DNA from 2 places in the Vreelandella subglaciescola genome. Region 2 is predicted to be linked to the other one. Evidence: predicted binding sites of a transcription regulator. Region 2 holds the regulator's gene; the other holds the start of a gene.
The links. The regulator sigma-54, encoded in region 2, starts transcription at its own class of promoters, with help from an activator protein. The targets are predictions, from matches to a motif close to TGGCACNNNNNTTGCTNT.

Region 1 (14,519 bases), 1.2 Mb from region 2:
GCCATGACCTGTCACGGCGCACCGAAAGCACGGCTTCCAGCCTGCAGCAGACCTCCGCCTCGATGGAAGAAATCACTTCTACCGTAGAGCACACCGCCGCCTCATCCCGCGAAGCCAACCAGCTCTCCAAGGCCGCCACCGAAGTGGCTGAACGCGGCGGTCAATCGGCCGCAAAGGTCGCCGATACCATGCAGGAAATTGCCGCGTCATCGAACAAGATCGGCGATATCGTCAGGCTGATGGACAGCATTGCCTTTCAGACCAACCTGCTGGCGCTGAACGCCTCGGTCGAGGCCGCTCGCGCCGGCGAACAGGGTCGCGGCTTTGCCGTAGTTGCCGACGAGGTGCGCAAGCTCGCCCAGCGCAGCACCGATGCCGCGCACGAGATCAAGGCCCTCAACGAAGAGTCCCAAGGCAAGGTAAAAAACGGCACCACGCTGGTGCACAGCGCGGCGCAGACCATGGAAGAGATCGTCGCCCAGATTACCCGGGTGACCGACGTGCTAGGCGAAATCACCTCCGCCACCGGCGAGCAAAGCGACGGCATCGGCCAGGTTAACGTCGCCGTGGCCGACCTTGACCGCATGACCCAGGAAAATGCCGCCATGGTGGAAGAATCCAGCACCGCCGCCGAGCAGCTGCAGGAACAGGCTGACCACCTCACCGGCGTTATTGGCCGCTTCAAGCTGTCGGGCAGCAAGCTGGCTCAGGGGGCGCTACCCGGTAGCGCAGGGCAGACGCCGGCACTGAACGCGCCGCGCTAATCTGTCGCTTCTGCCCCGTAGCCGCGCCGTCAATGATAAAGTAGGCAAGATAACGCAGGCCGCCAGAGCCAGACCTCTGGCCGGCCTGCGGCCTGATTGATCATCGTCGCGCAATTGCCAAAAGGAGCCCCAATGAGCAAGTACGCCACTGCCGAAGTGCTTAGCGTTCACCACTGGAACGACACGCTGTTCAGCTTTCGCACCACCCGGGAGCAGAGCCTGCGTTTCAAGTCCGGCCAGTTTGTCATGATCGGGCTGGAAGTGGACGGCAAGCCGCTGGTACGTGCCTATTCCATCGCCAGCCCCCACTACGAAGAGCACCTTGAGTTTTTCAGCATCAAGGTGCAGGACGGCCCGCTTACCTCGCGCCTGCAGCACCTTGAAGTGGGCGACGAGATTCTGGTCAGCCGCAAGCCCACCGGCACGTTGGTCACCGATGACCTGCTGCCCGGACGCAACCTGTATCTGCTCTCCACGGGCACCGGCATGGCGCCGTTCATGAGCCTGATCCAGGACCCCGACGTCTACGACCTGTACGACAAGGTGATACTGGTGCACGGCGTGCGCCATGTCTCCGAGCTGGCCTACGCCGACTTCATCAGCAAGGAGCTGCCGGCACACGAATACCTGGGCGAAGAAATCAGCGAAAAGCTAGTTTACTACCCCACCGTGACCCGCGATGAATTCCACACTCAAGGGCGGCTGACCGACCATATCCGCAGCGGCAAGCTCGCCGCAGACACCGGCCTGCCGGCCATCGACCCGAGCAAGGACCGCGCCATGATCTGTGGCAGCCCCGCCATGCTCGACGACACCAGCGCCCTGCTCGATGAACTCGGCTTCAAGATTTCGCCGCGCATGGGCGTACCCGGCGACTACGTGATCGAACGCGCTTTTGTCGAAAAATAGTCATCGGCCAAAAGTAGCCAAGCCATAAAAAAACCCCGGCGGTCATACTGACCTCGGGGTTTTTTGACGGCTCCGTAACGCCGTTACACGGCATCCTTGCCGGTTTCGCCGGTGCGGATGCGGATCACCTGCTCAAGCGGCATGACAAAAATCTTGCCATCGCCAATCTTGCCGGTGTTGGCCACCTCGGTAATCGCCTCGATCACCTGCTCGACCAGTTCATCGTCCACGGCCACTTCCAGCTTCACCTTGGGCAAAAAGTCCACCACGTACTCGGCACCGCGGTACAGCTCGGTGTGGCCTTTCTGGCGCCCGAAGCCTTTCACTTCGGTGACGGTGATACCTTGCACGCCGATATCGGAGAGCGATTCGCGCACGTCATCAAGCTTGAACGGTTTGATAATCGCAGAGATCAGTTTCATGGCGGTATCCTTTAACGCTGTTGATAAGATGGCACTTGTCGGGGTAACGCAGCAGGCAAGGCGGTTACCATTGATGATGCCCAAGGATACACCGCCACCCGCCGATAATAAAAAACCGGTCGTCGTGACCTAGCGATGCTCAAGACGAAATTCCGGATAGGCCTCCAGCCCGCACTCCGCCACATCAACGCCTTCATATTCATGCGCCGCGCTGACGCGGATGCCCATCACGCTCTTGAGCAACCACCACACGGCCAGACTGGCACAGAATACCCAGGCGAAAATCGCAACGCCGCCCACAAACTGCATGCCAAACGTTGTTTCCGGGTTGGACAGCGGCACGGCCAGCACTCCCCAGATTCCGGCGACGCCGTGCACGGACATGGCACCGACCGGATCATCCAGCCGGCAGCGGTCCAGCATCACGATCGCCACCACCGTCATCAGCCCGCCCACCATGCCAATCGCTGCCGCACCGGCGGCCGACGGCGACAGCGGATCTGCGGTAATCGCCACCAGGCCGGCCAGCGCACCGTTCAGGGTCATGGTCAGGTCCGCCTTGCGAAACCACAGCCGTGCCAGTATCAGCGCGCCAAGCACGCCGCCCGCCGCCGAGGCGTTGGTATTTACCAGCACCTGCGCCACATTATTGGCCGAGCCGATATCCGAGATTTTCAGCTCCGAACCACCGTTGAAGCCGAACCAGCCCATCCATAGAATCAGCGTCCCCAGCGTGGCGAGCGGCATGTTGGCACCGGGAATGGCGAACACTTCCCCGCGCTTGCCGTATTTCCCCCGCCGCGGCCCCAGCACCAATACGCCGGCAAACGCCGCCGCTGCACCGGCCAGATGGACGATGCCGGACCCCGCATAATCATGATACCCCAGCGCCGCAAGCCAGCCGCCGCCCCAGGTCCAGTAACCCGAAAGCGGATAGATAAAGGCCGTCATAACCACGGCAAAGGCCAGAAACGCCCACAGCTTCATGCGCTCGGCCACCGCACCCGACACAATCGACATCGCGGTTGCCACAAACACAACCTGAAAGAAGAAGTCGGCACGGTTGGCATAGTACGGCGCATCGCCCCCTGCCAATACGGCGTCCGTGGTGTTTTCAGCGCCCAGCAGAAAACCGATATTCGGCAGGATGCCGCCGGCGTCACCGCCGTACATGAGCTGGTAACCCACCGTCAGGTAAAGCGTGCTGGCAATGGCGAACAGCGCCACGTTCTTGGTCAGGATTTCCGCAGTGTTCTTGGCTCGCACCAGCCCGGCCTCCAGCATGGCGAATCCCGCTGCCATCCACATGACCAGCACACCGCATAGCAGAAAATACAGCGTATCCAGGGCATAACGCAGTTCTATCAATTCGCTCATCGGCATTTCTCCGCAGCACAATCGGGCAGTTAACGCAGGCAGGCAGCGCCTGTCCTGTACTCCCTTTGCTATGCGTAATACGTGCCATATTTGTTTTTGTACTTATCCTTCAAATGGTTACATTAATAAATTGCCCGTCTATCGCCCTGGGGAAACGCGCCGGCACGGCATCGCCGCCGATCAACACGCCTTTATGCACCATGATGGTTCATGGCGGTGGCGCTTTTCTGCATGCGTATTGGTAATGGGTTGCGTATCCTGATTACGTATACTGTGCCTTTTGGCGAACCAAGGAGAACGCAATGGCTGCTCAAGACCGTATTAGCCAGCTCGCCCAGCAGATCGGCGACCGCCTGCAAAACGCCTCGCAGGCGCCGGAAGATATTCACAAAGGCGTGCAGCAGGTGGTACGCGGCGCCTTTGATCGCCTGGAACTGGTCTCGCGGGAAGACTTCGACATCCTCATGGACGTGCTGCAGCGCACCCGCGCCCGGGTTGAAGCGCTGGAAAGTCAGGTCGCCGCGCTGGAAGCCGCCGTTGATCCCAAGGCTGATGGCGCACCGGCGAAAGCAGACACAACCTTTCCCAGGGCAGACGACGCCCCGGCAACGGACAACAGCGACCGGTAAGCGGCGCCACTCCGCTTAAACGCGAATCACTTTCATTGACAACCTGTGCCGCTATGCTAGCCTTTCGCCACGCTTTTCATGCCGCGAGAGGCTCCCATGTCGGCTCTGCAATGGCTTCACCAGGACGCGCACACGTTAACACCGGCGTCGCTCTGCCGGCTTGGCCAGCGCCTGGGCGCACTACCGTGCACCTGCTGGACAAGGAAGCTGTTCTTACTCATGCCGTATATTCGCTTCCCGCTGGCTGCACGTTTGGCCCTGAGCGCCGCGCTCAGCCTGACGCCCTTCTTCGCTCTGCAGGCCAGTGCCGCCGAAACGCCGCCAGCCACCCCACGCTTTGCGACGCTGGACTGGACCATCGCAGAAACGCTACTCGCGCTTGATGCACCGCTGCGCGGCGTGGCGCAGGCCGACGCCTACGGTGACTGGGTCAAAACGCCCGTCATTCCCCCGTCAACGGCAGACCTCGGGCTGCGCGCCCAGCCCAATCTGGAGCGGCTGGCCGCGCTCGCGCCTGAGCGCATTTTCATCTCGCCCCTGTTCGCAAACCTTGAGCCGCGCCTGTCGCGATTGTCCCCGGTGACCACGCTGCCGCTTTATCAACCCGGCACCGACACCTGGCAGGCCATGCAAACGCTGACCCACCGGCTGGGCGAACACACCCATCGCCGCGACGAGGCCCAAGCGCTCATCAACGATACTCAGGCGCTGATGGCGGCGCTGCGCACCACCCTGCCCGCAACACGCCCTCTGCTGATGGTGCAATTCATCGATGCCCGCCACGTACGCGTGTTCGGCAAAAACGGGCTGTATCAGGCCGTGCTGAAGCAGCTGGGCATCGCCAACGCCTGGCAGCAACCCACCAACGCCTGGGGATTTTCCACCGTAGGCATCGAGGCACTCGCCGAACACGCCGACGCCCGGCTGGTCGTGGTCAAACCGCTGCCCAGTGGCGTCAAGCCTGCCCTTGCGCAAAGCGGGCTGTGGCACCATCTGCCAAGCGTGAAGCGGGACGACGTTATCATGCTGCCCCCGGCATGGAGCTTTGGCGCCCTACCCTCCGCCCAGCGCTTTGCCCGGCTGCTGAGCGATGCGTTGACAACACCAACGGCTATTCAGCGCCGACTATCCAGCGGCAGGTAAATCGGCTAGCTTAGGAAGCTGTTGAGCACAAACACGTCACCAGCGAGGGAACGCCATGACGCTTGCGATAGTTGCCACCCGGGCAGGGCTGGGCCTTGAAGCGCCGCCGGTTCAGGTAGAAGTGCATCTGGCTAACGGCCTGCCGGGGCTAACGCTTGTCGGCCTGCCCGAAGCCGCGGTGAAGGAAAGCCGCGAGCGGGTGCGTAGCGCGCTGGTCAACGCCGGCTTTGATTTTCCCAATACCCGACGGATTACCCTCAACCTCGCCCCGGCGGACTTGCCCAAGGAAGGCGGGCGCTTTGATTTGCCCATTGCGCTGGGCATTCTCGCCGCCTCCGGCCAGCTGCCGGTGGAGGCGCTCGAAGGAATGGAGTGCGCCGGCGAGCTGGCGCTTGACGGCAAACTGCGCGCCGTTCCCGGCGTGTTGCCACTGGCGCTTGCCACCAAAGCCGCCGGCCGTCAGCTGATCATCCCCCGCGCCTGCGCCGATGAAGCCGCTTTGGCCGGGCGCGGCCTGACCGTGCTACCGGCGGACTCGCTGTGGGAAGTGGTCGCCCACCTGCTCGACCAGCAGCGTATTACCCCGCACCAGCTTCCCGCACCGCCCGCCGCGACCGAACCCATGGCCGATCTGGCCGACGTGCGCGGCCAGCAGCAGGCGCGCCGAGCGCTGGAGGTCGCCGCGGCTGGCGGCCATAATTTAATTTTCGCTGGTCCTCCTGGAACAGGCAAAACCATGCTGGCCAGCCGCCTGCCGGGCATTTTGCCGCCGCTTTCCGATGACGATGCGCTGGCCGTGGCCGCGGTGCGCTCGGTATGTGGTCTGCCGCTGGAAAAACACTGGGGGCAGCGCCCGTTTCGCCAACCCCACCACAGCGCCAGCGCCGCCGCGCTGGTAGGCGGCGGTTCAAAACCCAAACCCGGCGAAATCTCGCTGGCGCACCACGGCGTATTGTTTCTCGATGAACTGCCGGAATTCTCCCGCCACGTGCTGGAAGTGCTAAGACAGCCGCTGGAAACCGGGGAAATTCATCTGGCACGCGCCAGCCACGAGCGCCGCTATCCGGCCAATTTCCAGCTCGTCGCGGCGATGAATCCCTGCCCCTGCGGGCACCTGGGCGACCCGCGCATCCGCTGCCAGTGCACCGCCAGCCAGATCCAGCGCTATCAGGCAAGGCTCTCCGGCCCGCTGCTGGACCGCATCGATTTACAGGTGGAAGTGCCGGCGCTGCCACCGGAGCAGCTTACCGCGCAAACCCAGGGCGAATCCTCCGCCGCGGTGCGCGCCCGCGTGCTTGCCGCCCGTGAACGCCAGTCCCAGCGCGGCGCGCTCAACAGCCAGCTCAGTGGCAAAGCGCTTGAAGCCGCCTGCGCGCTGGAGGCCGACGAACGCGCCTGGCTGGCCGACGTGCTGGAAAAACTCAAGCTCTCGGCCCGCGCCTACCACCGGGTGCTGCGGGTCGCGCTCACCCTGGCCGATCTGGAAGGCGCACCCAAACCCACCCAGCCGCATTTCATCGAAGCCATCGGCTACCGCCAGCTCGACCGTCTGCTGAAGGGCCAGTAACGCTGCGTTGAATATCCGTTCGCGTATACCTTGACCGGTTTTGGCTGCGCGGCTAGTCTTGGATCGTGACTTGACCGAAAGGTCAGGAAATGGCGAAACCCTCGCCACAATCCGACGACACATCCAGCCACAACAACAACAAGGTATGGGTATGAACGAGACAACCGCTCGCTCCACCGATATGGACGGCGCAGATAAAACGCGTCGCCTGCCGTTTCTGGACCGCTTTTTCAACGTGACCCAGCGCGGCTCAACGCTAAAAACCGAAATACTCGCCGGCCTTGCCACGTTTCTGGCCGGCATGTACATCATCGTGGTGAATCCGGCCGTGCTCAGCGATGCCGGCATCCCCTTCACCGCCGCGCTGTCGGCCACCGTGCTGATCAGTTTCATGGGCAGCCTGGCCATGGCTTTTTATGCCCGCAACCCCATCCTGGTCGCGCCGGGCATGGGCATGAACGCGCTGTTCACCTACACCCTGGTGCTGGGCGCCGGGCTCAGCTGGGAGGTGGCGCTGGGCTGCGTGTTCTGGTCCGGGGTGATGTTTGCCATTCTGGCCATGTTCAACGTGCGCAAGGCCATCATCGAGGCCATTCCGCTGTCGCTGCGCTATGCGATCACCTGCGGTATCGGGCTGTTCATTACTTTCATCGGGCTGCAAAACGCCGGGTTCATTACCGGAAGCGACGCCACGCTGGTGTCGCTGGGCAATATGGACGCGCATCTGGCGACCTTCTTTCTGGGGCTGATTGCCACCGCGGTGCTGGTGATCATGCGCTTTAACGGCGCGCTGGTGATGGGCATTGCGCTGACCACGCTGGCCGCCATCCCCATGGGGCGTTTGTGGGGCGGCGATGAGGTGATGGTGGCCTGGACAGGGCTTGCCGCCTGGCCGGATTTCAGCGCGGTGATGAAGGTGGATATCATGGGCGCGCTGAAAGTCGCCTACCTGCCGTTCATCTTCGTGATGCTGTTCACCAACTTCTTTGATGCCATGTCGTGCTTTATGGCGCTGTCGGAATCTGCACCGGAGCTCAAGGACGAAGACGGCAATCCGCGCAACCTGCGGCGCTCCATGACCGTCGATGCGTTTTCCTCGATGATTGCCGCACCGCTGGGTACCAGCGCCGCGCAGACGTTCATCGAGTCCGGCGCGGGCGTGGCCCAGGGCGGGCGCACCGGGCTGGTGGCGCTGGTGATTGCGCTGCTGTTCCTGCCGTTCCTGTTTCTCTCACCGCTGCTCACGCTGGTGCCGTCCATTGCTACCGCGCCGGCGCTGGTAATGGTGGGGCTGTTCATGATGGCGCCGATCAGCAAGATCGACTGGGAACACTTTGATCAGGCCTTTCCCGCCTTTCTGGCGATCATCCTGATGCCGCTGACCTACTCGATCACGCTGGGTATTGCCTTCGGTTTTATCAGCTTTGTGCTGATCAAGGTGTGCACCGGGCGCTTTGTCGAGATCAAACCGGCCATGTGGATCACCGCCGCGCTGTCGGTCGTCATGCTCATGACCACCTGATCAGAGGCAGTCCGACCCTCAGCGATCCGCCGCCTGTATAGCCTCGGGCGGCGTGTCCACGGCAGCCGGACGTTGAATGCCGCAGCCCTTGATCACCACTTGAATCAAAAACCGGGTGATATCTTCCAGATCTTCGTCATCGAGTGCCTTACGGCCGGTAATACCCAGCACCTGGGTTTCAAAGTCGGCGTAGTGCTGGGTGGACGACCAGATCAGAAAAATCAGCCACACCGGGTCGACCGGATCCATCAGCCCGCGCTCGGCCCACTGGCGAAACACCGCCGCGCGGTTTTCCACCCAGCCGCGCAGCTCGCCCTGGAGGTATTCCTGCAGGAACGGCGCGCCGCCCAGAATCTCGCTGGCGAACAGCCGCGAGCCGGCGGGGTGGCTGCGGGACAGGCGGATCTTGGCGCGGATAAAGGCGGAAATCACCTCGACCGGATCATCATCAGGAGAAATGCTGTCCAGAATCGCATTCCAGCGCGCCATCATGCGTTCCAGCAGGCGCACGTAGAGCTTGCGCTTGCTGCCCATGTAATAAAGCACGTTGGACTTGGGCAGGCCGGCCTGCCGGGCAATTTCCTGCAGGCTGGCACCGCGGTAGCCGTGGCGCGAAAAAACGTCTTCGGCCGCCTGTAAAATCGCCTGTTCGTTGCGCCGGCGAATGGTGCCGGCTTCGTGTTCGCTGGTGGAATCAGCCTTGGCCATGGCGCTCGCTCTATCGTAGACATGCTTTAGCAAAGCTAAAGCTTGCCTGAAAAGCCGGTGCCAAGGCAATTCAGCCGCGCAGCGCCTCACCGGCAAAGTGCCGGCAACGCGCTAGAATTAATCCAAAGCATCACAGCAAAAAACTTGATAAAGCTGACCACATGGTCAAGAATTGAAATGTCCTCTACACTCGGCCAACAGCATAATCCGCCACGACAATGACAACCGGAGCCGACCATGATTGATTTCTACCTCAACGGTAAGCGCCAGCGCCTGACCAGCGTCAGCGCCGATACCAGCATTCTGGAGCTGGTGCGCGAGCAGCTCGGCCAGACCGGCACCAAGGAAGGCTGCGCCTCTGGCGACTGCGGCGCCTGCACCGTGGCCATCGGTGAGCCCGACGCCAACGGCACGCTTCACTACCAGAGCGCCAACAGCTGCATTACCCCGGCCCACCAGCTTAACGGCTGCCATCTGGTCACCGTGGAAGGGCTTGCCGACGATGCGCATCTGCATCCGGCGCAGGCGGCCATGGTCGAGTGCCACGGCAGCCAGTGCGGCTTTTGCACGCCGGGCATCGTGATGTCGCTGTTTACCCTATATGAAGATCAAAACAAGCATGAAGAGCAGAACCAGCGCCCGGCTCCGCTAACCCAGCAGCGGATGGAAAGTGCACTGGGCGGCAACCTGTGCCGCTGCACCGGCTATCGCCCGATCCGCGACGCCGCGCTCACCATGCAGGACTACCCCAAAGCCACGCCCGACTGGGCCGCCAATGCGGCACTGGGTACAGACGTCGCGGCGCTGGCCAAAGACGTCAGCGACACCGGCACCGACAGCGACACGACGGGCTACGCCATGCCCCGCGACATCGCCGCGCTGCGCGAGCTCAAAGCCAAGCGCCCGGGCGCGCGTCTGGTCGCCGGCGGCACCGACCTGTGGCTGGAAACCACCCAGCAGGTGAAGGATCTGGTCGATATCATCGACGTGCGCCAGGTGGCCGAGCTGACCCGCGTGGAAGACACCGACAGCGGCTGGTGGCTCGGCGCCTCCGTGACGCTCTCACAGCTTACGCCGCTGCTGGCCGAGCACTATCCGGCGTTCGAGCACTTGATGCACCGCTTTGCCTCATCGCAGATCCGTAACCGCGCGACGCTGGGCGGCAACGTGGCCAACGCCTCCCCCATCGGCGATACCCCGCCGGTGCTGCTGGCTCTGGACGCGCGGCTGCGACTGGACGGCCCCCGGGGCAGCCGCGAGCTGGCGCTGGCGGACTTTTTCCTCGACTACAGGAAAACCGCGCTTGAGGCAGACGAATTCATTGCCGCAATTTTTCTCCCGCGCCCGGCTGCCGACCAAAACCTCAAGGTGTGGAAGCTGTCCAAACGCCGTGAGGACGATATTTCCGCCGTGCTGGGCGCGTTCGCCTGGCGCCTGGAAGACGGCCTGATGCGCGACGTCCACCTCGCCTTTGGCGGCATGGCGGGCATCCCGCGCCGCGCACCGGCCGCCGAAGCCGCGCTTGAAGGCAGCCGCCCGGATGCGGCGTCGTTTGCCCACGCCCGCGCCGCCTTGGCCAAGGAGCTTAAACCCATGGCCGACGTGCGCGGCAGCGCCGAATACCGCACCCTCGCCGCCGGCAACCTGCTGGAACGGCTACGCCTGATGATCGCCGCCGAATCCCAGCCCGCCTCCAACGACGGCGGCGACAAGCACAACGACAAGAACGGCACAGCAACCAAGGTGACTCTCGATGCGTACGCTCACTGATCTCGACCAGCCCCGCGGCACTCAAGACGGCACTCAGAACGACATCCGGCACCGCAACCAGGGCGATGCGCCCCTTGCCCGCGATGCCGTCGCCAGCCGCGGCGGTGCCGGCCATGCCCGCGCCCACGAGAGCGCGATCAAACACGTGACCGGCCGCGCCGACTACATTGATGACCTGCCAAGCCCTGCCCGCACGTTGCACGTCATGGTCGGCCAGTCACCCGTGGCCCACGGCCGCGTCACCCGCATGGATCTGGAAAAGGTCAAGGCCTACCCCGGCGTGGTTGACGTGATCAGCCTTGCCGACGTGCCCGGGCACACGGATATCGGCCCGGTATTTCCCGGCGACCCGATCTTTGCCTATGACGACATCAGCTACGTCGGCCAGAGCCTGTTTGCCGTCGCTGCCGACAGCTACAAAGCCGCGCGCCAGGCGTTACAAGCCGCCGTGGTGGAAATCGACGAGCAGCCGGCAAGCCTTGACCCGGTGGCCGCCGCCGAGCGTGAAGAGCTGGTGCGCCCCACCCACGTGCACGAACGCGGCGACTGGCAGGCCGCCCTTGACGGCGCTACCCACGTGCTTGAAGGCACCCAGTTTGTCGGCGGTCAGGAGCACTTCTATCTGGAAGGTCAGGCCTGCCTGGTCGAGCCCAGCGAAGACGAAGGCGTTGTCGTACATACCTCCAACCAGCACCCCAGCGAAACGCAAAAGCTGGTGGCCGAAGTGCTGAACATTCCGTTCCATGCCGTGACCGTTTCCACCCGGCGCATGGGCGGCGGCTTTGGCGGCAAGGAAACCCAGGCCTCGCCGTGGACGTGTATCGCCGCGATTATTGCCCGGCGCACCGGCCGCGCGGCCAAGGTACGCGTGCCCCGGGCCGACGACACCCGCGCCACCGGCAAGCGCCATCCGTTCCATAACACTTACAAGCTGGGCTTTGACGAACGCGGCGTGCTGACCGGCGGCGATATTGACGTGATCGGCGACTGCGGCTACTCGCCCGACCTGTCCGAAGCGGTGGTCGACCGCGCCATGTTCCACGCCGACAACGCCTACTCGCTGGGGTCAGCACGGGTCACCGGCAAGCGCGCCAAAACCCACACCGCGTCCAACACCGCGTTTCGCGGCTTTGGCGGTCCTCAGGGCATGATGATCATCGAGCGCGCCATGGACGACATCGCCCGCTACATCGGCGAAGACCCGCTGACCGTGCGCAAGCGCAACCTCTACCGCGAAAGCGACGCCGACGGTACGCCGCGCAACGTCACCCACTACGGTCAGCGCGTCGAGCAGCTCAGTCTGCTGCACGATATCGTGGCCCAGGTGGAAACCGAAAGCGACTACTGGAATCGCCGCCGCGAAATCACCCACTTCAACGCCCAGAGCCCGATCATCAAGCGCGGCCTTGCCTTGACGCCGGTGAAGTTCGGTATTTCGTTCACCGCCCAGCATTTGAATCAGGCCGGCGCGCTGCTGCACGTGTATACCGACGGCAGCGTAATGATCAACCACGGCGGCACCGAAATGGGCCAGGGGCTGCACACCAAGGTCTGCCAGGTGGTGGCTCGCGAACTGGGGCTCGACCTTGAACAGGTGCGCATTACCGCCACGCGCACCGACAAGGTGCCCAACACCTCGCCCACCGCTGCCTCCAGCGGCACCGACCTGAACGGCATGGCCGCCCGGGACGCCGCCAGCAAGCTGCGCGAGCGCCTGTTTGATTTCGCCGCCGTGCACTTTGAGCACGACGCCGGCGGGCTTGACCGCGAAACCATGCGCCTGGAGCACGGCCAGCTGGTGGCTGGCCTGGGCGAGGCCGAGCAGCGCATCGACTGGGGTGAACTTGTCCAGGCCGCCTATCTCGGGCGCATTTCGCTGTCCGAAAAAGGCTTCTACGCCACGCCGCTGATCCACTACGACCGCGCCACCGGCCGCGGCCGCCCGTTCTACTACTACGCCCACGGCGCCGCGGTGTCCGAGGTCGAGGTCGATACGCTGTCCGGTGAATATCGCGTCAGCCGCGTCGATATCATTCACGACGTAGGCGACTCGCTGAATCCGGCCATCGATATTGGCCAGGTCGAAGGCGGCTTTATTCAGGGCATGGGCTGGCTAACCAGCGAAGAGCTCAAGTGGAACGATGCCGGCCGGCTGATTTCCGACGCGCCCTCGACGTACAAAATCCCCGCGTTTGGCGATTTACCCGAGACGTTTAACGTCAAACTGCTGGAAGGCCACCCCAACTCCCAGGCCAACATCTACCGTTCCAAAGCGGTGGGCGAGCCGCCCTTCATGCTGGCGATTTCGGTGTGGTCAGCGCTGCGCGACGCGCTGGCGAGCCTTGCCGACTACCGTTTCTGCCCGGTGCTGGATACCCCGGCCACGCCCGAGCGCGTGTTGATGGCCGCCGAGACGCTGCGTCAGGCAAAACGCAGCCGTTACAACGACAGCGTGAGACCCGACCATGAACCGGTCTGACGTCTGGCACAGCGCGCTTGATCGCCTGCAGCGCGAAGCCCGCCCCCACGCGCTGGCAAGCGTAGTCGGGGTGGCGGGCTCCACCCCGCGGGAACCCGGTGCCAAGATGGTGATTACCGGGGAGGCCATCCACGACACCCTCGGCGGCGGCAACTTCGAGCTGCAGGTCATCGAGGCCGCGCGCGACGCGCTCGCCCGGGGCGAAAGCGGCACCCGGCTGGAAGCGTTTCCGCTGGGCGGGCGCAGCGGCCAGTGCTGCGGCGGCTACGTCCACGTGCTGCTGGAGCTTTATGCCGGTGCCGAGATGCGCGTGGCGCTGTTTGGCGCCGGCAACGTCGGCCGGGAACTGGCCGGGCTGCTGGCCCCGCTGCCCTGGCAGCTGCTGTGGTTTGATAGCCGTGAAGACGCCTTTCCCGACGCGCCGGGCAGTGATCGCCAGCAGCGCCGACGCATCATGCCCGGCACCGGCGGCGAGCCTGATATGGCCAGCGCCGTTGCCGGGCTACCCTCTGGCTGCCACGCGCTGGTGATGACTCAGGATCACGGTGAAGACCGCGCCATTGTCGATGCGCTGCTCAAGCGCGGCGACTGCGCCTCCATCGGGCTGATCGGTTCACGCTCCAAATGGGCGAGCTTTCGTCGTCGGCTGCAGGATGCCGGCCACGATGACGCCGCGCTCAAGCAGGTGCGCTGCCCCATCGGCGTCGCCGGCGCCCACGGCAAGCGCCCCTATGAAATCGCGCTGGCGGTGACCGCCGAGCTTTTGACCTTCAAGCCCGCCGACGCTCACCCCGACCGCCGTGGCGTCGCCCCCGAAACGCTGCGCGCCGCCTTTCATCCGGTCGCGCCCGGCCCACAGAAACAACGTGCCTGACCCGACGGAGATTTTATGACCGACCTGACGACTGACACCCGCGTACTGCGCGGCCCGCTGTTGAGCTTTGCCGCCGACCCCGGCGACGGTGACACCCCTGCACCGGGCAGCGTTCGCCACCTTGAAGACGGCGCCGTGTGGATGGTCGACGGCCATATTCACGCCGTGGGCGACTACGCCGAGCTGGCACCGCACCTGCCGGCCGGCATCGACGTGGTGGACTATTCCGGCAAGCTGATGATGCCGGGCTTTATCGACAGCCACGTGCACTACTCGCAGCTCGATATCATGGCCTCCTACGGCCGCCAGCTGCTCGACTGGCTCAACGACTACACCTTTCCCGAAGAGTGCCGCT
Region 2 (14,519 bases):
TGACGTGGATACCCGGGGCAGCATTCATACCGGCAGCTGGCTGATCAACGCGATGACCGTGGCCGGTAATTAAATATACGCTACCCGCCAGCTATAGAAGCCAATTAATGGTCTTCGTCGAAGCGCGCGGTAAACAGCGCTTCGACGGCGTCGAGCGCTTGCTCGGCGTCTTCGCCCTCGGCGTGCACGGTGAGTTCGGTGCCGCAGGGGGCGGCCAGTATCAGCAGCGCCATGATGTTGCCGGCGTCGGCTTGCTGGGTGCCCTTGTAAACGTGAACCTTCGATTCAAACGGCTGGCAGCAGGCGACAAGCCGAGTCGCGGCGCGGGCGTGCAGGCCGCGACGGTTGGTCAGTGTCAGGGTTTTACGCGGCACGCGGGTTCCTTTTGATGAAGCGATTGTTGTTGTACGCCAACCGTTAAGTGCTGGCGGGTGTCGAGCGTGTGTACTGTACCGAAAGCTCGCGGTGGCGCACGTGGACTTCGTCTATGGCATCAAGGATCAGCCGCCCGATCTGCTCGGCCAGATACACCGAGCGATGCTGACCGCCGGTGCAGCCGATGGCCACGGTAATATAGCTGCGCTGGCTATTCTGATAGGCCGGTAGCCAGCGGCTTAGCCAGTCGTGAATATCGCGGCACATGGCATCAACGATGGGGTAGCCGCGTAAAAACGTCTCGATCTCGGCGTCGCGCCCGTTCAGGCCGCGCAGTGCCGGGTCCCAGTACGGGTTGGGCAGGCAGCGCGCATCGAACACCAGGTCGGCGTCCAGTGGCACGCCGCGCTTGTAGCCAAAGGATTCAACGGTCAGGGTGAGCTGGTCGCGGCGGCGGTGCGCGACCTGATCGGTAATGCGCCCGCGCAGGTCGTGAACCGACAACCTGGAGGTATCGATGGTTAAATCGGCGAGGTTGCGCACATCGCTGAGCGTGTCTTCTTCCTTGGCGATGGCCTCCTCAAGCGTCATGTCGCTGTCCCGGGTGAGCGGGTGGCGGCGGCGCGTGGCGGAGTAGCGTTCCAGCAGAATGCGGGCATCGGTGGTCAGGTAGACCACATGAAAGCTGATATTGCGTGCCTTGAGCTCGGCGAGAAGGTCAGGCAGACGCTCGAGGGCGCTCGGCAGGTTGCGCGCATCAATGCTGACGGCAAGGTGGGTGCGTCCGGTCTGATGGCGCAATTCATCCACCAGCGAGCCCAGAAGCATCGCCGGCAGGTTATCGATGGCGTAGTAGCCGAGGTCTTCCAGCGCCTGCAGGGCAATGGATTTGCCCGAGCCGGAACGACCGCTAATAATGACCAGTTGCATAGCGTCTCTCGTGGGTTCGAGCGGATAAGGGGGCGCTATCTGTCGGGTTGCTTGCGAATGCTGGCGATGATCAGGTCAAGCAGTTCACGCTGGCTTTGCGCGCGGCGCAGCTGCATGCGCGTGTCAGCATCGTTCATGATCAGTGCGACCTGGCCTAACAGCGCCAGGTGGGTGTCGTCGGCCTTTTCAGGCACGAGCAGGACGAACACCAGATCCACTGGATCGCCGTCAATGGCGTCGAAATCGACGGCCTCGGCGAGCTTGAGAAAGCCGGCGATAGGGGCATTGCAGTGTGGGCTTCGCGCATGAGGAATAGCCACGCCGTTGCCGATACCCGTGCTGCCGAGTTTTTCACGGCCAATCAGGCGGCTGAAGACTTCCTGGCTGTCCAGGCTGGGGATATTCTGCGCAATAAAGGTGCTGAAAAATTCCAGCACCCTTTTTTTACTGCCCCCGGGTACGTCATACAGCACGCGTTCCGGGGGGAGGATGGCTTCCAACGTCATTATGCTTAACGCACGCCGGCGCCCTGAGCGCGGGCCTGTGCTTTTTCCTTGTGTTTGACCAGCTGGCGGTCGAGCTTGTCGGCCAGCGCGTCGATGGCGGCGTACATGTCGGTGTGGGTAGCTTCAGCATGTAGCTCGGCGCCGGCAACGTGCATGGTACAGGCGGCGAGCTGGCGCTCTTTTTCCACAGATAAGGTGACTTGCACGGTGGTGATGTTGTCGTAATGGCGCTCAACCCGGGCGAGCTTTTCGTTCACATAGTCACGCAAGGCGTCAGTCAGTTCTACGTGATGACCGGTGATGTTAACTTGCATGGACATACTCCTTATCCGTCGGAATGTGGTTTGATTGTAACCCTTTTTGGACGTAAACAAAGCCCCTGGTGCGAGTTTCGTTGGCTAGCGTCGGCGGCGGCGTTCGCTGGTGGGCGGAATGCCCAGCGCTTCACGGTATTTGGCCACCGTGCGACGAGCCACATGGATGCCGGCATCGTCCAGAAGCGCCGCCAGACGGCTGTCGGAAAGCGGCTTGTCAGCCGGCTCCTGCGCCACGAGTTGTTTGATCCGCGCGCGAATGGCGGTGCTTGAGTGCGCGCTGTCGTCTTTGCCGCCCAGCTGGCTGGAGAAAAAATACTTGAGCTCGAACACGCCGCGCGGGGTGTGCAGGTATTTTTGCGTGGTTACCCGGGAGATCGTGGATTCGTGCATATCGACGGCGGCGGCAATATCGGCAAGGATCAGTGGCTGCATGGCCTGCTCGCCGTGGTCGAGAAAATCCAGCTGGCGGGCGACGATCTCGCGGCCGACGCGTAACAGGGTGTCGTTGCGACTGGAGAGGCTTTTGATCAGCCAGCGCGCTTCCTGAAGATGCTCCTTGAGAAAGCGGTTGTCCTGGCTGTTGTCGGCGCGTTTGATCAGGCTGGCGTAGTCGGGCTGGATGCGCAGCCGGGGCACGGCATCCGGGTTCAGCTCAAGCTGCCAGCCGTGTTCGCTGCGCCGTGCGAGCAAGTCGGGGATCACATAGCCGCTGGCGACGCTTTCAAAGGCGCTGCCGGGGCGCGGGTCAAGGCTCCGGATCAGCTCGGTTACCGCCTCAAGTCCGGCGTCATCCAGCCCCAGCCGGCGTTTCAGCAGGCGTGATTCGTCACGTCCGAGGGCGGGCAGAAACTGGCGTACCAGCCGGCGTGCGGGCATCAGCAGCGGGGTGGTCTCGGGTAGCGTTTCCAGCTGCAGCGTGAGGCACTCGCCCAGATCCCGGGCGAAGGCGCCGGTGGGTTCGAACTGCTGCAGGCGCGCCAGCACGCTTTCAATGTGCGTCAGGTTGGCCTCAAGAAGCCCCTGGCGGTGCAGGCCGTCTTCGACGTCTGCAAGCGACTGGGTCAGGTAGCCGTTGGCATCAACGGCGTCGATCAGCGCTTCGGCAATCAAGTGCTCATCGGCGGTGAGATCCAGCATGGCCAGCTGCCAGAGTAAATGGCCGTGCAGGCTCTGCCCGGCGGCCTGACGGTCAAAATCCGGCCCCTCGGCGCCGGTGGCACGCGGCGTGTCCTGATAGGTATCCGACCAGTCGCTGTCAACGGAAAGTTCGTTGGGAATGCTGTCGGCCCAGCCGTCTTCGGGCGTGTCAGTCGCGGCCTGTTCGCTGAACTCGTCTTCCTGATCGAGCAGCGGGTTGCCGTCCAGCGCCTGCTGGATTTCCTGACGCAGGTCGAGCGTCGACAGCTGCAACAGCGAGATCGCCTGCTTGAGCTGCGGCGTCATGGTTAGCTGAGTGCCAACGCGTAGCTGAAGAGACGCTTTCATGGCCATCGAAGAATCACTCATCGGGGTAAAGGTCTTACCCTAAGCCGCGCTTCCCAAGGCTGCAAGCTAACGGCCGGTCGCCAGAAAGCGGAAATCGGTGATTAAAGCCGAAACTCGGCGCCGAGGTACACATCGCGGACCTGCTGGTTGTCGAGAATACTGCGCGGCGAGCCGTTGGCAATGATGTGCCCGTCGCCAACAATGTAGGCGGTATCGCAGATATCCAGGGTTTCGCGCACGTTGTGATCGGTAATCAGCACGCCGATGTGGCGGGCCTTGAGGGCGCGGATCACGGTCTTGATTTCGCCCACCGAGATGGGGTCAACGCCGGCAAACGGCTCGTCGAGAAGAATAAAGGCGGGCTCGATGGCCAGCGACCGGGCGATTTCCACTCGTCGGCGTTCGCCACCGGAAAGACTCATGCCCAGATTGTCGCGGATATGGGTGATATGAAAGTCGCCCAGTAGCGCCTCAAGGCGCTCGCTCCGGGCGTGGCGGTCCAGATCCCGGCGGGTTTCCAGAATGGCCATGATGTTGTCGGCCACCGAGAGCTTGCGGAAGATTGACGCTTCCTGAGGCAGGTAACCGATTCCCGCCTTGGCGCGCTCGTGCATGGGCGCGCTGGAAAGGTCGTGATCATCAATGCTGACGTGTCCGGCATCGGCCTTGACCAGCCCCACGATCATGTAAAACGAGGTGGTCTTGCCCGCGCCGTTGGGGCCGAGAAGCCCGACGATGCTGCCCTGGGTGATATCCAGGTTGATATCCTTGACCACGCGGCGGCGCTTGTAACTTTTGGCCAGATGGCGAGCGTGGAGGGTTTTGACCGGTGCTTCCGGCTGATTTTCGGCGGTAATATCGTCAAAAGACACCGTGTGGCCCCTTTCCTTGTCTATGATCTGGCCTGCCCGCTATCGATAACGCCCTGTCGTGGTCGGGATCAATAGCGGCACTGGCGGTATGTGGCAATGATGGTATGTCGATGATCGCCGGCGTCTGCGTTTACTGCTCCGGTTGCAGCGTCATGCGGATACGCTGGTTGTCGCTGCCTTCCACGTCAGAGCGTGCCTGTATCACTTCCCGATCAATGAAATATTCCAGCCGGCCGCCTTCGAAGTGATCGCCGCCCTGGTCCAGTTCGGCCTGATCAATCAGTTCAACGCGGCGCTCGGCCACGTGGTAGATGATCTGACGTGCTTCGCCTTCGATCTGTTCCTTCTGTCCGTCGGGGCGATCGCGTAGGTAGGCGCGCTCGCCAAAGGCGGTGGCGCGGGAAAGCTCGCCAGCGTCGTTGCGCTGTATGTTCACTCGGGCGCCGCGCAGGCGCATTTCGCCCTGGCGTATCTTGACGTTGCCGCGGTACACCACCGTGCCGGCGCGCTGATCAAGGTCAAAGCGGTCGGCTTCGACCTGAACGGGATCGGGTGACGTGGTCTGGGCGGTGGCGATCCCGCTGCCGAGTGCGCTGATGCCAAGTGCGGCAGCGGTGATAAAAGAAAGCGTGCGTGTGTTCATGGGGTTTCCTCGGCTGATGCCGTTGCGGGCGGATGGTAACCGCGGACACGACCCGTCAGACGTACCTTGCTGGTATTCAGCCAGGCATCCAGACGCTGGGCGCGAATGCGCTGAGGAGGCTGCTGCAACAAGGCCGGGCTGTCGCTCCAGGCGTGGGCGTCCTGGCTGTCGTAATACAGTATTTGGGTATCGAGCTGCCAGCCTTCATCGGGGGCTATCAGTCGCGCATCGCCGTCCAGCATCAGCCGCTGTTTCTGGCCGTTGAGCGTACCTGTGTTGGCGGTGGCATGCCATTGACGCTGCTCGCTGTCGATCAGCGTGGCGCGCGGCGTATCAAACAGGGTTATGGCCTGCTGGGGCGTATGTAAAATGCGCGGCGATGTCAGCCGTTGCGTCAGGTTGCCGGCCGCATCGTAAAGCGTAAGCTCGGCGTTTTCGATAACGTGGCCGGGCTCGTCAGCACGTGCCGACGGGTTAGGCGGCGCGTTGCGCGTATCGCGCAGGTCAAGCCAGGCCAGCAGTACGCCGAGGGTAATAATCACCAGCAGCAGCCACACGCGTTTGCGTATCCGATAAAGCCAAGACAGTGTGGCACTCATGATGAAAGCGGCTCGTGCCGGTAGGTTTGCATAATGCTCTCCCAGTGGCCCTGCGCGCTGAGTAGCGCATCGCAGATTTCGCGCACTGCGCCATGGCCGCCGGCGCGCTGAGTAACCCAGTCGGCGTGCTGCTGCATGTAAGTCGGGGCGTTGGGTACGCAGATGCCAACGCCAACGCGTTGAATGGCGGCAAGGTCGGGCAGGTCATCACCGCAGTAAGCCGCCTGCTCAAGGGGGATATCAAGCGTTTGGCAGAGGCGCGCAAGCACGCTGAGCTTATCCTCGCAGCCTTGGTAAACGTGGGCAATACCTAGCGCTTTAGCGCGCCGGGTGACCATGGGTGAATCCCGGCCGGTGATCAGCGCGACGTGAATTCCCATGCGTTTCAAAAGTTTGAGGCCGTGGCCGTCCTGGGTGTGAAACGCCTTGATTTCAATGCCGTCGGCCTGGAAATACAGCCGTCCGTCGCTGAGTACGCCGTCAACGTCAAGGGCGAGAAGGCGCGTGTGGGAAAGCGTAGCGCTGGGCGCGATGGATTGAGGCATACAGACTCCGAAAAACATTAAACCGAAAGCGTTGCTGCAGATGCTAGATGACCCCGCTAGCGAGAAGGTCGTGCATATGCAGCGCGCCGACGGGGCGCCCTTGGGGGTCAACCACCGCAAGTGCGGTAATTTTGCTGTCTTCCATTATACGCACTGCCTCGGCGGCAAGCACGTCGGGCGTTATGCGTCTGCCCGGGCGGGTCATGACCTCATCGACTGTGAGGCGCAGCACGTTCTGGTGCTGATCCAGCGTACGGCGCAAGTCGCCGTCGGTATACACCCCGGCAAGTTGGCCATCGGGAGCAACCACGCAAGTAAAGCCGAGCCCTTGGCGGGTCATTTCCAGCAGCGCATCGCGCAGCGGGCTACCCAGTGCCACCTGGGGCAGGCGTTCGCCGCTGTGCATGATGTCCTGAACGCGCAGTAGAAGGCGCTTACCGAGGCTGCCGCCGGGATGCGACAGCGCAAACTGCTCGGCGGTAAACCCGCGTGCTTCCAAAAGCGCTACCGCCAGTGCGTCGCCCAGCGCGAGCGCGGCGGTGGTGGAGCTGGTCGGGGCCAGGTCCAGCGGGCAGGCCTCGCGTTCAACGCCGCTGTCCAAGTGGGCATCGGCGTGGCGGGCAAGGGTTGAGTCGGGGCGGCCGGTCATGCTGACTAGCGGGATACCGAGGCGCTTCAAAAGCGGCAGCAGCGCGGTCACTTCACCGGTTTCACCCGAATTGGACAGTGCCAGCACGACGTCGGCGCGGGTGATCATGCCTAAATCACCGTGGCTGGCTTCGCCCGGGTGTACGAAAAAAGCCGGTGTGCCGGTGCTGGCAAGAGTCGCGGCGAGCTTGCCACCGATATGGCCGGATTTGCCCATGCCGGTCACGACCACGCGGCCCTGGCAGGCGAGTATTAGCTCGCAGGCCCGATCAAAGTGCGCATCAAGCTTGGCCTTGAGGCCGTTGATGGCGGCTTGTTCAGTGTTCAGGGTGCGCAGCGCACTGTTACGCAGGAAGGCGGTGTCGGCGGGTGAGTAAGGCATGGCGTCGCTCTTGAGGGTGGATCGCTGGGTGGTGAACGTGACGACTGATTCAGCCGCTGATGATGATCGCGGCAACGAGGGAAAGCGGACGTATCGGTGTTGCCGTTATCGTAACATCGCGCGCCGGCTTGCCCGAGGGTTTTATTTTATGCTGCCGACCCGTAGATTCCGGTGAGTATAACGCGTTAGAGTACGCTGTTCGATAACCTGTTTTTGCCGCGCTTCGTGTAGTATAGGCCGGATGACAAGACGGATATTCTTGAATTACACGGGTGTGCCATGACGGAATCGGCCTTTATTGAAGTGGAAAACCTGCACTTTTCCCGCGGCGGGCGCGCCATCTTTCGCGGCGTCAACTTGTCCATTCCTCGGGGTAAGATAACCGCCATCATGGGCCCCAGCGGCACGGGAAAAACCACGCTGCTCAAGCTGATCGGCGGCCAGCTGACGCCGGACAAGGGGCGCGTGCTGATCGACGGTCAGGACGTTCACCGCTTGTCGCGCAAGGCGCTATTCGGGCTGCGCCGGCGCATGGGCATGCTGTTTCAGAGTGGCGCGCTGTTTTCGGATCTGGACGTGTTCGAAAACGTGGCGTTTCCGCTGCGCGTACACACTGACCTGCCCGACGCCATGATCCGCGACATCGTGCTGCTCAAGCTGCAAGCCGTGGGGCTGCGCGGCGCCCACGCGTTGACGCCGGCAGAGCTTTCCGGCGGTATGGCGCGTCGCGTGGCGCTGGCCCGCGCGGTGGTGCTGGACCCCGAACTGATCCTCTACGATGAACCCTTTGTGGGGCAGGATCCCATCGCCATGGGGGTGCTGGTGCAGCTCATCAAACGCCTGAGCGAGGCGCTGTCGTTGACCTCGGTGGTGGTCTCCCACGATATCAAGGAAACCATGAGCATCGCCGACTATCTTTATCTGATCGCTGACGGTGAAATCGTGGCCCACGGCACGCCGGCGTCGCTGGATACCCATGAGGATGCGCGGGTCAGCCAGTTCATGCACGGCGAGCCCGACGGCCCAGTGCCGTTTCATTATCCGGCGCCGCCGTATTACCGCGATATACTCGGCGCCGATACGACGACTACGACCACAACCACGACGAGGACGGGCTGATATGGCGGCAGGGTTTTGGCGAACGTTTTTACGAACGTTTTCGAGACTGGTGGAGTCCATCGCCCGCCTGGGGCGTCGCGGCGGTAGCGTGGTCGAAGCGCTGGGGCGGGCGAGCATCTTCATCGCCCAATCGATGGCCGGCGTGCCCACGGGCGAGGGGTTCAGGCTGTGGCTCAGGCAAATGCATTTTGTCGGCGTTTTGTCGCTGGCCATTGTGCTGGTGTCGGGGCTGTTTATCGGCATGGTGCTGTCGCTTCAGGGCTATACCATCCTGATTGATTTTGGCGCCGAGCAGGCGCTGGGCCAGATGGTCTCACTGTCGCTGCTGCGCGAATTGGGGCCGGTGGTAGCAGCGCTGCTGTTTGCCGGGCGCGCGGGCTCGGCGCTGACCGCCGAGATCGGGCTGATGAAGGCTACCGAGCAGCTGACCAGCATGGAAATGATCGGCGTTGATCCGCTGCGCCGCGTGGTCGCGCCGCGCCTGTGGGCCGGTTTTGTCTCGCTGCCGCTACTGACCATCGGCTTCAGCGTCGTGGGTATCTGGGGCGGCTATCTGGTCGGCGTGCAGTGGCTGGGCGTTTCCGAGGGCTCCTACTGGAGCAACATGCAGTCCAGCGTGGCGTTTTTTGCCGACGTGGGTAACGGCATGATCAAAAGCCTGGTGTTTGCGCTGGTCGTCACCTGGATTGCGGTCTTTCAGGGCTACGATTTGATTCCCACGTCAGAAGGTATTTCCCGCGCTACAACGCGAACCGTGGTGTATTCCTCGCTTGCGGTGCTGGGATTGGATTTTGTGCTAACCGCCGTCATGTTCGGCGGCCTTTAAACGCGGGAGCAGGTGCATGCAACGCAGTAAAACCGTAGAGTTCGGGGTGGGGCTTTTTGTCCTCGCCGGCATTCTGGGGCTGGTTTTTCTTGGCCTTCGCGTCAGCGGCCTGACGCTGAATGCGCCTTCAGAAACGTTTCATCTGGAGGCCAATTTTTCTGATATCGGTAGTCTGAAGCCGCGCGCCCGCGTCACCATGGCCGGTGTGACCGTGGGTCGGGTCGAGTCCATCGATCTGGATACGCAGTGGTTTGAAGCCCGGGTAAAGATGCGTCTGGAAAGCAACCTTGAAGACCAGCTTTCCCGCGATACTACCGCTGCAATTTTAACGTCTGGCCTGCTCGGTGAGCAGTACGTGGGCCTGAGCGTTGGCGGCGATCCGGAGATGCTGGAAGATGGTGATACCATTCGTGATACCCAGTCGGCGCTGGTGCTTGAAGAGCTGATACAGCAGTTCGTATCGAGCATGGTCAAAGACTAAGAGGGTGCTGTACCGGCCCTGACGCACTACAACGAGGAGACGCCATGAACATCAAACACTGGCTGAGCAGCGGCATTCTCGCCGCTTCCGTGGCGCTGAGCGCGCCGCTATACGCCCAGCAACAAACGCCCGAGGCGCTGATCCGGGACAATATTACCGGATTCATGGCGGACCTTGACGCCCGCGAGGACTACTACGCCAACAACGTTAACGAGCTTAAGAAGCTGGTCGACGAGAGCCTCGACGAGGTCGCCGATTTTCGCTATATCGGCGCCAGCGTGATGGGAAAATATTTCAGCAATGCGACCCCCGAGCAGCGCAGCCGCTTTGCCGACGTGTTTCGCCAGACGCTGATCGATACCTACACGCGAGGGCTGGTCACCTTTGACTACGACGAGCTGCGCGTGATCGACGATCAGCGCCCCCAGCGCTACGACGACCAGACCAGCGTGGAAATGGAAATCGTCGCCAACAACGGCGATGTCTACCCGGTCAGCTACAGCCTGCGACTGTCTGACGGCGATTGGCGAGTGGTCAATGTGATCGTCAACGGCATCAACCTGGGGCTGACGTTTCGCAACCAGTTTGATCAGTCAATGCGTGACAACAACCGCGATTACGATGCGGTTATCCGCAACTGGTCGCCCGACGTCGGCGTTGACGAGCTGGAAGAGGGCGGCAGCGAGTGACAACGCTGTTCTCCCGCCAGGGCGTGTCGCTAGCCGCGCAGGACAACGCGCTTGAGGCCAGCGGCAATCTCAGTGAGAATGCGGCCGCCGCGCTTGCCGATGCCGGTGAGCGCTGGCTTGAACACTCGGGTCAGCCGGCGCTCACGCTGGATTTTCGCGGCGTGGACCGGGCCAGCAGTGCGGCCATCAGCGTGCTGTTGCAATGGCTGCGTGCGTGCCGGCGGCGCCAGCTGACGATTGAGCAGATTCTGCTGTCAGCGCCGTTACGCCGGCTGGCCAGCCTGACCGAGCTGGATGCGCTGTTTGACCAGCCAAATGCATAAGCCGGCCTGAGGCGCCAATCGCCAAAGCGCCGGCTTTTCTTTATCATGGCCGCTGTTTTCTTTTTTCCTACGGTTTCAAAGGAGTTTTCCGCTCATGCAACCCAGTGAAGTAAAAGCGCTGCTCGAGTCGCGTGTGGACGGCTGCGCGTTTTATATTCAAGGCGAAGGCTGCAATTTTCAGGTAATCGCCGTGGGCGAAGCGTTTGAGGGGTTAACACCGGTCAAGCGTCAGCAGCTGGTGTACGGTGCGCTCAGCGATGAAATCGCCTCGGGCGCGCTGCACGCCATCAGCATTAAAACCTACACGCCGGCGCAGTGGGAAAGCGCGCCGGAAAACGTGGGGTAACGCCAAGCGCATGGATAAATTGATCATTACCGGCAACGGGTCGGTAGCGGGAGAAGTCTGGGCCAGCGGGGCGAAAAACGCCGCGCTGCCGATTCTGTGTTCCAGCCTGTTGGCTGACGGCCCGGTGGTAATCGGCAACTTGCCGCACCTGCAGGACATCACCACGACGCTGGAGCTATTGGGCAGTATGGGGGTGGAGCCGGTGATGGGCGAGAAGCTCAGCATCCAGCTGGATGGCTCCCAGGTGAAGCGCTGCTACGCGCCCTACGAGCTGGTGAAAAAGATGCGCGCCTCGATTCTGGTGCTGGGGCCGCTGCTGGCGCACTTTGGCCATGCCGACGTGTCGCTGCCCGGCGGCTGTGCCATCGGCTCGCGCCCGGTGGATCTGCACATCCGCGGCCTGGAGGCCATGGGCGCGGATATCCGCGTCGAGAACGGCTACATCCTTGCCCGGGTGGACGGACGCCTGCGCGGGGCGACGATATTTTTTGACACCGTGACCGTGACCGGCACCGAGAACCTGCTGATGGCCGCGACGCTGGCCGACGGCACCACGGTGCTGGAAAACGCCGCCCGCGAGCCGGAAGTGATTGACCTGGCCGAGTGCCTGGTCAAGATGGGCGCCAATATCAGCGGCCACGGCACCGATACCATCGTCATCGAAGGCGTCGAGCGGCTACACGGCTGCCATCACGACGTCATGCCCGACCGTATCGAAACCGGTACCTTTCTGGTAGCCGCGGCGATGACCGGCGGCCGGGTGAAGGTTACCCGCACCCGTGCGGATATCCTCGACGCGGTGCTGGCCAAGCTGGAAGAAGCGGGCGCCGAGATTACCGCTGAAGACGACTGGATCAGCCTCGACATGCACGGCAAGCGCCCGCGGGCGGTCAACATTCGTACCGCGCCGTATCCGGCTTTTCCCACCGATATGCAGGCCCAGTTTGTGGCCATGAACGCGGTCGCGGAAGGTAATTCGCGTGTGGTCGAAACCATTTTCGAAAACCGCTTCATGCACGTGCAAGAGCTCAATCGCATGGGCGCGGATATCGCCCTTGAAGGTAATACGGCACTGATTAGCGGCGTCACGTCGTTGTCGGGTGCGCCGGTGATGGCGACAGACCTGCGCGCCTCGGCCTCGCTGGTAATTGCGGCGATGATGGCCGAAGGGGAAACCCTGGTTGACCGTATCTACCATATTGATCGTGGCTATGAGTGTATCGAGGAAAAGCTGCAGCAGCTGGGCGCGCGTATCCGCCGTATTCCGGGCTAAACCGTATGCCGGACAAACCATGCGATAACGATGGGCGACAACCATGAGCAAGCAACTGATTTTAGCGCTCTCCAAGGGGCGTATACTGGATGAAACCCTGCCGCTGCTGGCCGACGCGGGAATTACCCCGGCGGAAGACCTGCGCAAAAGCCGCAAGCTGTTGTTTGATACCAATCTGGCGGACGTCAAGCTGATCGTCATTCGCGCCACCGACGTGCCGACCTACGTACAGCTGGGTGCGGCCGACATGGGTATTGCCGGCAAGGACGTGCTGCTTGAACACGGCGCCGACAGCCTTTACGAGCCGCTTGACCTGCAGATCGCCCGTTGCCGGCTGATGACGGCGGGTGCCCGGGACGAATCTCCCGGCCGCGCCCGGCGCCGGGTCGCCACCAAGTTTGTCAATGTGGCGCGGCGCTACTATGCCGAGCAGGGAATTCAGGCCGAAGTGATCAAGCTGTATGGCGCCATGGAGCTGGCGCCGATCATGAATCTGGCCGATGAAATCATCGATATCGTCGACACCGGCAATACCCTGCGCGCCAACGGCATGGAGCCGCGCGAACTGATTGACCACATCAGCACGCGACTGGTGGTCAACAAGGCATCGATGACCATGAAGCACGCGCAGATCAAACCGCTCATTGAGCGTCTGGAAGCGGCCGTCGACAAGCGCTTGAGCGCCGAGGAAGCGCACGCTTAAGCCCGGCTTGTTACCGTTTTTCGCCTGTTTTTTATACGAGGTCACTTATGAACGCGACGGCTAGCGCAGCGGGCATTGCCCGGCTATCCACCCGGGACGACGCTTTTGATCAGCGTCTTGACGCTTTGCTCGACTGGGAAGGCGTATCGGATCAGGCCGTGCAGACGCGGGTGGCCGAGATTCTCGAGGGCGTTAAAACTCGCGGCGATGCCGCCGTGATTGAAGCAACCAACCGCTTTGATCGCCTCTCGGCCAAGACGATGCAGGAATTGACGTTAACCCCCGAACGCCTTGAGCAGGCGTATAACGGCCTGCCCGACGAGCAGCGCGAGGCGCTGACCGCCGCCGCCGGACGTATTCGCCGCTATCACGAGCATCAAAAGCCCGAGTCGTGGCAATACACCGAAGCCGACGGCACCGTGCTCGGCCAGCAGGTCACACCGATTGATCGCGCGGGTATTTACGTGCCCGGCGGCAAGGCGGCTTACCCGTCGTCGGTGCTGATGAATGCGCTGCCCGCCCACGTGGCCGGCGTCAGAGAAATCGTCATGGTGGTGCCGACGCCCGATGGCGTGCTCAACGAACTGGTACTGGCGGCGGCACACCTTGCCGGCGTGGATTACGTGTTTACCGTGGGCGGCGCTCAGGCGATTGCCGCGCTGGCCTACGGCACCGAAACCGTGCCGCGGGTGGATAAAATTGTCGGGCCGGGCAATATCTACGTGGCCACGGCCAAGCGAGCGGTATTCGGTCAGGTGGGCATCGACATGATTGCTGGGCCGTCGGAAATCCTGATCGTGGCCGATGGTCACACCGATCCCGACTGGCTGGCCATGGACCTGTTCTCCCAGGCCGAGCACGACGAAGACGCCCAGGCGATTCTGGTCAGCTGGGACGCCGAGCACCTCGCCGCAGTAGAAGCATCGATCGAACGGCTGCTACCCACCCTGGAGCGCGCCGATATCGTCCGCGCGTCGCTCGGCGCTCGCGGTGCGCTGATTCACTGCGACAGCGAGCAGGAAGCGGTGACCTTGATCAACCGTATTGCGCCGGAGCATCTGGAGCTATCGGTGGCCGAGCCCGAGCGCTGGCTGGGTAATATCCGCCACGCCGGAGCGATCTTTATGGGGCGCTATACCGCAGAAGCGCTGGGCGACTACTGCGCTGGCCCCAACCACGTGTTGCCGACATCAGGCACTGCGCGCTTTTCCTCGCCGCTTGGCGTGTACGACTTCCAGAAACGCTCGTCGCTTATTCACTGCTCGGCAGAAGGCGCGTCATCCCTGGGCAAGATTGCCTCGGTGCTGGCGCGGGGCGAATCGCTGACCGCCCACGCTCGCTCGGCCGAGTATCGTCTGAAGAAATAGTGTCGCCTGCGCCGCTAGTGCGTTGATGTCTCGCGCGATTGTTGTTCCTGTTGAGGTGAATTCTGTTGCTTGGTGCCTTGCTGTTGCCGG

Region 1: B5495_RS08715 (ammonium transporter) is a predicted target of sigma-54. The motif match lies at 3,542-3,559, and genes of this name have one in related genera.

Annotation. Positions count from the first base shown of each region.
Region 1 is NZ_LT670847.1:1,856,991-1,871,509, forward strand. Features, by position in the region: gene B5495_RS08700 (methyl-accepting chemotaxis protein) at 1-764, shown strand, start outside; gene B5495_RS08705 (ferredoxin--NADP reductase) at 897-1,673, shown strand; gene glnK (P-II family nitrogen regulator) at 1,757-2,095, opposite strand; gene B5495_RS08715 (ammonium transporter) at 2,225-3,472, opposite strand; gene B5495_RS08720 (accessory factor UbiK family protein) at 3,775-4,101, shown strand; gene B5495_RS08725 (iron-siderophore ABC transporter substrate-binding protein) at 4,198-5,244, shown strand; gene B5495_RS08730 (YifB family Mg chelatase-like AAA ATPase) at 5,300-6,811, shown strand; gene B5495_RS08735 (NCS2 family permease) at 6,963-8,333, shown strand; gene B5495_RS08740 (TetR/AcrR family transcriptional regulator) at 8,352-9,041, opposite strand; gene xdhA (xanthine dehydrogenase small subunit) at 9,279-10,811, shown strand; gene xdhB (xanthine dehydrogenase molybdopterin binding subunit) at 10,795-13,290, shown strand; gene xdhC (xanthine dehydrogenase accessory protein XdhC) at 13,277-14,164, shown strand; gene guaD (guanine deaminase) at 14,180-14,519, shown strand, end outside.
Region 2 is NZ_LT670847.1:671,518-686,036, reverse strand. Features, by position in the region: gene pmbA (metalloprotease PmbA) at 1-73, shown strand, start outside; gene B5495_RS03165 (HPr family phosphocarrier protein) at 105-374, opposite strand; gene rapZ (RNase adapter RapZ) at 418-1,305, opposite strand; gene B5495_RS03155 (PTS sugar transporter subunit IIA) at 1,341-1,811, opposite strand; gene hpf (ribosome hibernation-promoting factor, HPF/YfiA family) at 1,817-2,125, opposite strand; gene B5495_RS03145 (RNA polymerase factor sigma-54) at 2,210-3,619, opposite strand; gene lptB (LPS export ABC transporter ATP-binding protein) at 3,715-4,485, opposite strand; gene lptA (lipopolysaccharide transport periplasmic protein LptA) at 4,616-5,128, opposite strand; gene lptC (LPS export ABC transporter periplasmic protein LptC) at 5,125-5,727, opposite strand; gene B5495_RS03125 (KdsC family phosphatase) at 5,724-6,272, opposite strand; gene B5495_RS03120 (KpsF/GutQ family sugar-phosphate isomerase) at 6,316-7,302, opposite strand; gene B5495_RS03115 (ABC transporter ATP-binding protein) at 7,582-8,421, shown strand; gene mlaE (lipid asymmetry maintenance ABC transporter permease subunit MlaE) at 8,423-9,247, shown strand; gene mlaD (outer membrane lipid asymmetry maintenance protein MlaD) at 9,264-9,728, shown strand; gene B5495_RS03100 (MlaC/ttg2D family ABC transporter substrate-binding protein) at 9,773-10,417, shown strand; gene B5495_RS03095 (STAS domain-containing protein) at 10,414-10,740, shown strand; gene B5495_RS03090 (BolA family protein) at 10,835-11,086, shown strand; gene murA (UDP-N-acetylglucosamine 1-carboxyvinyltransferase) at 11,097-12,359, shown strand; gene hisG (ATP phosphoribosyltransferase) at 12,403-13,062, shown strand; gene hisD (histidinol dehydrogenase) at 13,110-14,429, shown strand; gene B5495_RS03070 (S1C family serine protease) at 14,444-14,519, opposite strand, start outside.